DNA from 3 places in the Mesorhizobium sp. M7A.F.Ca.MR.362.00.0.0 genome. Region 3 is predicted to be linked to each of the others. Evidence: riboswitches for the same ligand, from Rfam matches in the RefSeq annotation. Region 3 holds a riboswitch; each other region holds the start of a gene.
The links. Region 3 has a riboswitch for thiamine pyrophosphate ahead of thiC (phosphomethylpyrimidine synthase ThiC). Riboswitches for the same ligand answer to the same signal wherever they lie in the genome.
Positions count from the first base shown of each region.

Region 1 (3,271 bases), on a different contig from region 3:
GCCTGGTAGATGCCGACCTCCAGCGTCGTCGCGGCCGGCCCGCCGCCGAGCGTCAGCACGATCGTGAAGGATGTGATGCAGAGCATGAACACAAGCCCGGCGACGCCGGGCAGTGCGGCGCGCAGCGTTGGCCATTCGATCAGCCGGAACGCCGGCCGCGCCGCCATGCCGAGTTGGCTCGCCAACCGCCATTGGTCGGCCGGTATGGTCTGCAGCGCCTCGAGGAACAGCCGCGTCGCCAGCGGCAGGTTGAAGAAGACATGGGCGACGAGGATGCCGGACAGGCCATAGATACACGGCCAGCTTCCGCCGCCGATCAGGGCAAGCACGCCGGCGAAATAGCCGGCACGGCCATAAAGCGCCAGAATGCCGAGCGCTGCGACAATAGCCGGCAGCGCCAACGGCACGGCGAAGATCTGCAGGATGAAGGCGCGGCCGAAGAAACGTGGATGTCGCGACAGAGCCCGCGCCACGAACAGCGCCGGGATGGCCGAAAGCAGCGTCGAGAGCGCCGCTTGCCAGAGCGTGAAGCGAATGACGCGAAGCAGATAGGGATCGAAGGCTGCCCAGGCGCCCGAGAAATCATGGGCGCCCTCGAAAAGCAGGCCGGCAAACGCGCCGCCGATCAGCAGCGCGATCGCGGCAAGCGCGACAATGCCGGCGCTGACGCGGGGATCGGCTGGATGGCGCGTACGCATCTCGCGCTATCCAACCCTGCGACGGGTATTGATCGAGGGGAATATCTGGCGAAGGCCGAGCCCACCCCCCTCTGTCCTACCGGACATCTCCCCCTCAAGGGGGGAGATTGCGCACTCAGCCGCCTTCGCTATTCTCAAGAGTGGCAGGACTAAGAGAGGCGATAAAGCTGCCGATATCCCCCCCTGAGGGGGAGATGGCCGGCAGGCCAGAGGGGGGCGGCTTGGCGCAAACATGCGACGCGGCTCGCGCCCTACTTGCTCATCACCGCAAGCCATTCATCGACCCAGGCCTTGCGATTGGCAGCGACCTCTTGCGGGCTGAACAGCAAGGTCTTGGTCGGCTTGACCAGTTTATCAAAGGCCGGATTGAGCGGCTTGTCGGTCTTGCCGGCCGGGAACATCCAGTTGGTCTCGGGAATGGCATCCTGGAATTTAGGCCCGGTCATGAAGGCCATAAACTTGGCCGCCAGCGGATTCTTGGCTCCCGTCGTGGTGATACCCGCCACCTCGATCTGCAGATACTCGCCCTCCTCGAAGGAGGCGGCCTGGTAGCGCCCGGTGTTCTCGGCGATCATGTGATAGGCCGGCGACGTCGTGTAGGACAGCACCATCGGCGCCTCGCCCTTGGTGAACAGCCCATAGGCCTCGCTCCAGCCCGGCGTCACGGTCAGCACCTTCGGCTTGAGCTTGGCCCAGGCCTCCGGCGCCTTGTCGCCATAAACCGACTTGACCCACAGAAGCAGGCCGAGGCCCGGCGTCGAGGTGCGTGGATCCTGGATGACGATCTTGTCGTCGGCACTGCCTTCGACCAGCTCTTTCAGGCTTTTCGGCGGGTTCTTCAGCTTCTCGGTGTCGTAGACGACAGCGAAATAGCCGTAATCAAAGGGGACAAAAGTGTCGTCGCTCCAGCCGCCCGGTACATTGACGTCGGCCACCGTGCCATGCGGCGCGAACAGGCCTGACGCCTTGGCATCGGCGGTGAGATTGGTGTCGAGGCCAAGCACGATATCGGCCTTGGTCGATGCGCCTTCCAATCTGACGCGGTTGAGCAGCGCGACGCCGTCGGCGACCGAGACGAACTCGACATCGCAGCCGCATTCGGCCTCGAACGCCTTCTTCACCACGGGACCCGGGCCCCAGTCGGCGGTAAAACTCTCATAGGTGTAGACGGTGAGCTTGTCCTTGGCCAAGGCCGGTCCGGACAAGGCCACGACCGTTGCTGAAACAAGAGCGTATAAAAGCGTGCGCATCGGCGCCTCCTTCGTTCGAATTGAAAGGAATTGAGGCGTCGGACTGTCCGAAACGTCTAATCCCTCCGCCGGTACAAACCGGATCAGGTTCAGCGGGTTGGCGAGACTGCCTCTCAGCCGGTCCGCGAAGATCGCGTCCGGCACCCCGTTAGAGCGTTTCGACACATAGGCCGGGCCGATCCGCCACGCAAGTGGGAGTTTGCCGCCTTCCGTTTCCCGTGCCGGGCTGGTAAGGGCCACACGATATGAGCACATTCACCATCCTGCTTGGCGGCGATCTCATCCGCACGCCACGGCTCGACCGTCAGGTCGAAGGCTCCCGCGTCATCGCCGCCGACGCCGGCATAGGCCATGCGCAGTTGCTGGGCCTCGTGCCGGAGCTGTGGGTGGGTGATTTCGATTCCGTGCCGGCGAACCTGCCGGACGATCTCGCTTCCGTGCCGCGCCGGACCTTCCCGGCGGAAAAGGACCAGACCGATGGCGAACTTGCCATCGCCGCCGCACTCGAGCGCGGCGCGACCCGCCTGGTGCTAGCAGGTGCTTTCGGCGGCAAGCGAGCCGACCACGCTTTCCTGCATCTGGCGCTTGCCTTGCGCCTGGCCGAAGCAGGGACCGATGTGCTCCTGACCAGCGGCGCCCAGGAAGGCATTCCCCTGCTGCGCGGAACGGCCGGCTTCGACTATGCCGATGGCACGCTGTTTTCGGTGCTCGGCTTTTCCGAGCTTGCCGGGTTGACCGTCACCGGCGCCAAATGGCCGCTGAACCACGTCAAGGTGGCCTTCGGTTCGTCGCTGACCATTTCCAACGAGATCAAGGGCCGCCTCGAAATCGCGCTCGGCCATGGCCGCGCGATGCTGCTCGCTCATCCCTATCCCTTACCTGAAAGCTGACATGGCCCCGCCTCTTCTCAACCTCGACGGGATAAAACTGACCTTCGGCGGCACGCCGCTGCTCGACGGCGCCGCCTTGACGGCTTCGGCCGGCGACAAGATCGCACTGGTCGGCCGCAACGGGTCGGGCAAGTCGACCCTGCTGAAGATCGCCGCTGGCCTGATCGAGCCGCAGGACGGCGAGGTGTTCCGCCAGCCTTCGGCAACTGTCCGCTATTTGCCGCAGATGCCCGACATGGAGGGCTTTGCCACTGTCCGCGCCTATGTCGAGGCCGGGCTTGGCCCTGCCGACGATCCCTACCGCGCCAGCTATCTGATGGAGCATCTCGGACTGTCGGGTGAGGAACGTCCGAACGATCTGTCGGGCGGCGAGGCGAGGCGTGCTGCCCTTGCCCGCGTCATGGCGCCGGAGCCAGACATCCTGCTGCTCGAT
Region 1 is NZ_RZTF01000366.1:458-3,728, forward strand. It holds partial or broken gene EOC06_RS30060 (ABC transporter permease subunit) at 1-698, opposite strand, end outside; gene thiB (thiamine ABC transporter substrate binding subunit) at 950-1,948, opposite strand; TPP riboswitch at 1,992-2,106, opposite strand; gene EOC06_RS30075 (thiamine diphosphokinase) at 2,194-2,838, shown strand; gene EOC06_RS30080 (ABC-F family ATP-binding cassette domain-containing protein) at 2,840-3,271, shown strand, end outside.
Region 1: it holds a riboswitch for thiamine pyrophosphate, as region 3 does, so the genes downstream of both, thiB (thiamine ABC transporter substrate binding subunit) here and thiC (phosphomethylpyrimidine synthase ThiC) in region 3, are expected to answer to the same signal.

Region 2 (3,271 bases), on a different contig from region 3:
GCCTTGCACTTCGAGCCCGAGCGTCGCGTTTTCGAGGATGCGCCGCCACGGCATCAGCGCGTCACGCTGCGGCATGAAGGCGAAATGCCTGCCGTGGTCGTCGAGCGGCGCGCCGTCGAACAACATCTCGCCCTCGCCATGCTCGGCGCCGGTCAGGAGCTGGAAGAGTGTCGATTTGCCGGCGCCCGAGGGTCCAAGGATCGAGACGAATTCACCAGCGCCGACGCTAAGCGAAATATCGGCCAGCACGTCGAGCCCACCGAACGCCTTGCGCACATGCCGCAGTTCGAGCCGGCTCATCGCTAGGCCCCCTTCCCGGCGGTTTCCTTGCCGGCCCGCTCCCAGGGCATCGCAAGGCGCTGCAGCAGTACAGTCAACCCGAACAGGACAAGGGTCAGGGCAGCGCTCACTCCGACGGCGGCAAGAACCAGGTCAGGACGGAAATTGTTCTTGGCGTTGAGCATGTAGATGCCCAGCCCCTTCGCGGCCCCCGCATATTCGGCGAAGATCGCGCCGACCACGGCGTAGGTGATGGAGATCCTCAAACCAGCGAAGAAATAGGGCAGCGCCGAAGGCAGCCGTGCCAGCATGAAGATGCGCCAGCGCCCTGCTCCCATGGCGCGCAGCATTTGCCCGATCTCGGCCTCGGTCGACTCATAACCCTCGACTAATGCAACCAGCATCGGAAAGAAGGTAACCAGCGCCACCAGCATGATCTTGGGCGCCAGCCCGAAGCCGAACCAGAGCACCACCAGCGGCGCGATCGCCACCAGCGGCAAGGTCTGGCTGACGATTAAGACAGGAAACAGCGCACGCCGCAGCGGCTGGAAGAAGTCGACCAGCATCGACAGCACGAAGGCAGCGCTGAGCGAACAGGAGAAGCCGAGCAGCGTGGCGCCGATGGTCGGAATGGCGTTGTCGGCCAGCGCCTGGCGATTGAGCAGCGCTTGCTCGAAAACGCGCGACGGCGCCGGCAGTGTCGTCGGCCTGATGCCGGAATAGGTGGCATAAAGCTCCCACGCCAGCAGGAGCAAACCGACCGAGATCATGGCCGGCATTGCCTTGACAAGAAGGCTCGCGATCGGGCGCGAAGCGACTGATGATGTGGCCACGGGAGACAACCTTTGACGGCAGCGCGAAAGCGCGGCTGGCTCAGACAGCCGACGGGCTGTTGGCCGAGACCGTGACGTCGAGGGTTACGTGGCCGGCGCCTGGTCCGAAGCGGCAGAAGGCCTCGTCCAGCGCCGAAAAGATCGCACCGGCATCACCGCGCAGTTTCGTGCAGAAATGCTTGGAACGCTCATAGACGCCGGACTGCTTGAGAAAATCGATGCAGCCGTAGATCTCGTCCATGTGGTCGTCGGTGCCCATCACATAGAGCGAGAACTGCGCCGCCGCCGACTGGCCGGTGGCAGCAGCATTGCGCACCGCCGCGATGGCCGCATCCTTGCGCGGGCCGAGTGGCCCGACAGGCCCGCCAAGTGCATCGGAGCGGCAGATCGGGTCATCCGGCTCGCCAGGGCACCCGCGCGAGATGGCGGCCGACAACACGCAATGTTTGCCGCTGCGTGCCGCCGCCACGAAGAGGTCGCGCATGGCGGGAAACAGCACTTCGGGCGGCCCGACCAGCAAGGTCGAGATGTCGTCGGTCTCGATCCTGAGCTTGTCGCGCCAGGGATCGAGCGCACCGAGCGCGCCAAGAATGACACCGACGAATTCGTCGGTCATGGGGTATAGGGAAATCTGTGCGCCTGAAAACATCGCCCGCCTCGCTCCGCTGGTATTACCCAGATCAGCTTCTAGGGTCTGTGGGCTTGCCGCCCCCGTCTCAGCCCCGACCGTACGGAGCACCCCTGTGGATGTGCGCCTTAAAGCATCATTCGAGTTCAAGGGAAAGCCGTTTTTTTAGAGCACTGCGCCAAAAGCATTGCGCCAGTCACGGTGCGCCTGAGCGGAATTTTGTCGGGAACCTTCGCCGCCGCGACCGGTTGTCCCCACAGTCGCAACGCGATCACTTTCGTAGAAAACAAGCGACGACTTCACAGAAATGGAGACAAACCATGTTCATGAAAATCCTCGCAGCTTCCGTTCTCACCATTGGTCTGGCCACGTCAGCCATGGCGCAAAGCGCCGGCAGCAACAACGCAAATGGAAGCGGCAGCGGCAAATCGGTGACGGTTGAGCCGAACACGCCGGCTTCACCGAATACGGTCGAGCCGGACACTGTCGACCCGGGCACGACCAACAGCACGACTGGCACGGTAGGGGACATGAATTCGAACGCGGATCAGAATTGCCCGACCAACCCGCAAGGCGCACAGACGGACGCCGATGGTAACGCGACGGCGCCAACGGTAAACGATAATAATTGTGGCAAGTAACCGCACACAGATGAAGCCGCTGGGCATCGCCCAGCGGCTTCATCCGTTTCTCTGGTCCGCAGCACTCGTTTTGCCGAACAGCCGGATTTGTGGAGCGGGTTTTCCGGCGGGCGGGCGCAAAAACAGGTGTTTTGAATTGAGCAGCCGTTTGAGCACTCTACCGTAGGTAAAATACAGGACCCGACCGTTGGCGAGATCGAATTCCACTGTTCCCCACCGCCTGACCGGAGCCTTTCCTGTGCAAGGCCCCAGCCTTCTGATCTGGAATCCCAGTCTGACTTTGCGCGTTCCGATTTCAAGATAGATGCCTGGCAGAAGGCCGAGCACATGCCATAGCCGTACAACATGCTCGACCGACATGGCCGGCGAGATTATCAGGTGGCTGGGCTGAAGCCGTGCCCAGACGAAGTCGCCTTTCGGCTGCGGCATTCCTGACAACAGCCCCCGGCAGTAGGCCGGCACCGCCTCGCTCACCAGAATCCGCATAGCGGTTGCCGTGCTGTCGGCCAAGGCTTCTCTCGAGGTCCAGTCAGCTTCGGAAAACGGCACCTGCCCGAGAATGTCACCCTCGTCAAAACCGGCGGACATCTTGTGGAGCGTGACGCCGCCATGAGCCGCACACCGGCCGTCCACGGCCAAGCGCTGGGTCGGATGTGGCCCTCGATAGTCGGGGAGCAGCGCCGGGTGGAGGTTGACCCCGCCTTTGGAAAAATGGCCAAGAACCTCTTGAGGGATCAAGACAGGCAAAGTGTAGCAGACCAGCACATCGGCGCGGAGGTCAGACAATTGGCGACCAAGCGCATTCCAATCGTAAGGGCGGCCAAATTCGATCAACTTGACAGGCGTGTTACCGACAAACCGCCTGAGCAGCAGCTTGCGTTGAAGCCTTC
Region 2 is NZ_RZTF01000305.1:3,092-6,362, forward strand. It holds gene EOC06_RS27640 (ABC transporter ATP-binding protein) at 1-300, opposite strand, end outside; gene EOC06_RS27645 (ABC transporter permease) at 303-1,049, opposite strand; gene EOC06_RS27650 (YkoF family thiamine/hydroxymethylpyrimidine-binding protein) at 1,153-1,761, opposite strand; TPP riboswitch at 1,752-1,865, opposite strand; gene EOC06_RS27655 (hypothetical protein) at 2,061-2,381, shown strand; gene EOC06_RS27660 (formyltransferase family protein) at 2,421-3,271, opposite strand, start outside.
Region 2: it holds a riboswitch for thiamine pyrophosphate, as region 3 does, so the genes downstream of both, EOC06_RS27650 (YkoF family thiamine/hydroxymethylpyrimidine-binding protein) here and thiC (phosphomethylpyrimidine synthase ThiC) in region 3, are expected to answer to the same signal.

Region 3 (3,271 bases):
CCTCGGCACGGATGTCGTGGGAAATGCGCATGGAGCAGAATTTCGGCCCGCACATCGAACAAAAATGTGCCAGCTTGTGCGCCTCCTTGGGCAAGGTCTGGTCGTGGAAGGACCGTGCGGTTTCGGGGTCGAGCGACAGGTTGAACTGGTCCTCCCAGCGGAACTCGAAGCGCGCGCGCGAAAGGGCATCATCCCTGGTTTTCGCTGCCGGATGGCCCTTCGCCAGATCGGCTGCATGGGCGGCTATCTTGTAGGTGATCACGCCAATCTTGACGTCGTTGCGGTCGGGAAGGCCGAGATGCTCTTTCGGCGTGACGTAGCAAAGCATTGCGGTGCCGAACCAGCCTATCATGGCGGCACCTATCCCTGAGGTGATGTGGTCATAGCCCGGCGCGATGTCGGTCGTCAGCGGCCCCAACGTGTAGAACGGCGCCTCACCGCACACTGCGAGCTGCTTGTCCATGTTCTGCTTGATCTTGTGCATGGGGACATGGCCCGGGCCTTCGATCATCACCTGGCAGTCCTTTGCCCAGGCAATCTTGGTGAGTTCTCCAAGTGTTTCCAGTTCGGCGAATTGCGCCGCGTCGTTCGCATCGGCGATTGAACCGGGACGAAGGCCGTCGCCGAGCGAGAAGGAGACGTCATAGGCTCTGGCGATGTCGCAGATCTCCTCGAAATGCTCGTAGAGGAAGCTCTCCCGGTGATGGTGCAGGCACCATTTGGCCATGATCGAGCCGCCGCGCGAGACGATGCCCGTGACCCGGTCGACGGTCAGCGGGATGTAGTGCAGCCGCACGCCGGCGTGGATGGTGAAATAGTCGACGCCTTGCTCGGCCTGCTCGATCAGCGTGTCGCGGTAGACCTCCCAGTTCAGATCCTCGGCGATGCCGTTGACCTTTTCCAGCGCCTGATAGAGCGGCACCGTACCGATCGGCACCGGCGCATTGCGCACGATCCAGTCGCGGATGTTGTGGATGTTGCGGCCGGTCGACAGGTCCATCACCGTGTCCGCGCCCCAGCGGATAGCCCAGACCATTTTTTCGACCTCTTCGGCCATCGACGATGTGACAGCCGAGTTACCGATGTTGGCGTTGATCTTGACCAGAAAATTGCGACCGATGATCATCGGCTCGCTCTCGGGATGATTGATGTTGGCGGGAATGATTGCGCGCCCGCGCGCCACCTCGTCGCGCACGAATTCGGGTGTGACGAAATCTGGGATCGCCGCGCCGAAGGCTTCGCCGTCGCGTTGCAGCTTGCCGCGCATCACCTCGCGGCCGAGATTCTCGCGGATGGCTACGAACTCCATTTCTGGCGTGATGATGCCGGCGCGCGCATAGGCAAGTTGGGTCACCGCCTTGCCCTGCTTGGCCTTGAGCGGCCGATTGCGTATCGGAAATTCCGGTGTCAGGCGCTCGCCGGTGGCGAATCCATTGTCTTCCGGCCGGACGTGGCGGCCGTCATAGGCTTCGACATCGCCACGCGCCGTGACCCATTCGTGGCGAAGCCGGGCAAGGCCTTTTTCGATGCTGGTTTCGACTGATGGATCGGTGTAGGGGCCGGACGGATCGTAGACGGTGACGGGCGGTTCGCCGGCCGTCGGATGGACGGAAATCTCGCGCATCGGCACCCTGATCTGCGGGTAGAGGACGCCGGGCTTGTGGATTTTCCGCGAGGCGGGCAGTGGTCCCGTCGATACGGCGGGGGTGAGGGCATTCATCGTGAGGCTCCTTTGCTCATGCATTGGAGACCCAGTTCTGTGCCGGAAGGATGAAAAGACGCTTCTGTAGACCTGCTGCAACAGGACCTCGGGCGTAAACTCCCGCAAAGCGCTTGCACCGTCCCTACGCCAGTATGAACTGGATCAGGTTCAACGGGTCACTGCGCCGCGAAAGCCAGCAGTATCTCAGCCCCTTGCCGGGACTCCCCTGGTGAATGCCTTAGGTTGAACGGGCTGACGCTATCTTGTCAAGCGCATTCGGGCGCCTTCGGCCGGTGGCGACGACCGGCGGCCAGCCGGGCGGAGAGCTCGCGCATGCATCGGGGACAAGTCACGCCCCGTAGACCGGGGCTGAATGGCCAAAGCCTCATTCGCTTCGTGAAGGATGGAGAAACTGTATTGGCCATGTGCGCGTATCGACCAAGTAGCTCAGGCGGTCACGGATGTGGTTATTCTGGTCGAAGGTGACGAACGGCCTTGGGGGTCACCTCCTTTAGGATTCAGAGGTTGGAAGACGGCTTCTCGCGATCACGGCCATCAGGAAATACCTGTCTTCGGCTCAACCTCGACATGGCGTCCGATCGACCGCAGATATACAGCTATCTCGTTCATGAGATGATCGCGTTCGCCGTAGATTTCAGCAATCCTACGCAGCTGTGGCTCGACGGCCCTCCGTTGCGCTGGCGTGAAATCAGCATCGCCAAAGACGTATCCCAAGTTGCCAATCGCGCAAATTTTGCAGCCGGCGTCCACAACTGCTTGTACGAATGCCGGAATGTCTTTTTCTTGCATGGTCTTCATGTCGAACCTCTCGTGAATGGCGTGCTTGCGCCCCAATCTGCCTTTTCAGCGTGTCCTCTGGGCGGCGCAAGCCCTGAGCGTGACTGTGCACGGGCAACCTCGACTATCCCATCTGCCACGCTCTTTAGAATCGGTGGGGTCTGGTGATCGCAGGCTGGGCCACTCAAAAGCCTGCAAGAAGAAAGTCATGGCGACCATTGCTCAAGATCGCAAGGGTGCGTGCAAGACCTTCCGTTGGCAGTCATGCACGCTCGCTCAGAGATAGTCCGGCCGCGGAAATTCTCCCTTATTCGTAAGAAAGCTCATTGAGCAACTGGGCATTGAGCAACTGGGTCTCACGTCACGGGTCTCGTGTGCTTCACAGCCGAAAAATAGCCGCCGTGGCAATTCTCGAAAAGTGCAGGCTACCTCGTTAAGGACACTGCGGATGATCGTTCGCGCTTGGCAAAAGCGAACGGATTAGTCTATGGCTCTCGGCAGGGGGGCGAGTTATGCGGCGGGTGCGAATCCTTCAAGTAGGCGATATTCACTATCCGGACTGGCATCCTTCCTCTAGCAACATCGATGCCAAGGATAGCAAGTTCGCTCCGAAAATAACGCAGAAGCTACGCGCGTCTTCGCTGCGTGCCGTCTTGACGAAACTTCGGCGGCTGACGACTTCGAAGCCCTTGGATTCGATCGCCTTCATGGGGGATTTCACGAGCCGTGGCGACAAGACCTTCATTGCTTCGGCATTCCAGCATTTCACGT
Region 3 is NZ_RZTF01000023.1:4,475-7,745, reverse strand. It holds gene thiC (phosphomethylpyrimidine synthase ThiC) at 1-1,720, opposite strand, end outside; TPP riboswitch at 1,824-1,940, opposite strand; gene EOC06_RS05540 (hypothetical protein) at 2,258-2,521, opposite strand; gene EOC06_RS05535 (metallophosphoesterase) at 3,013-3,271, shown strand, end outside.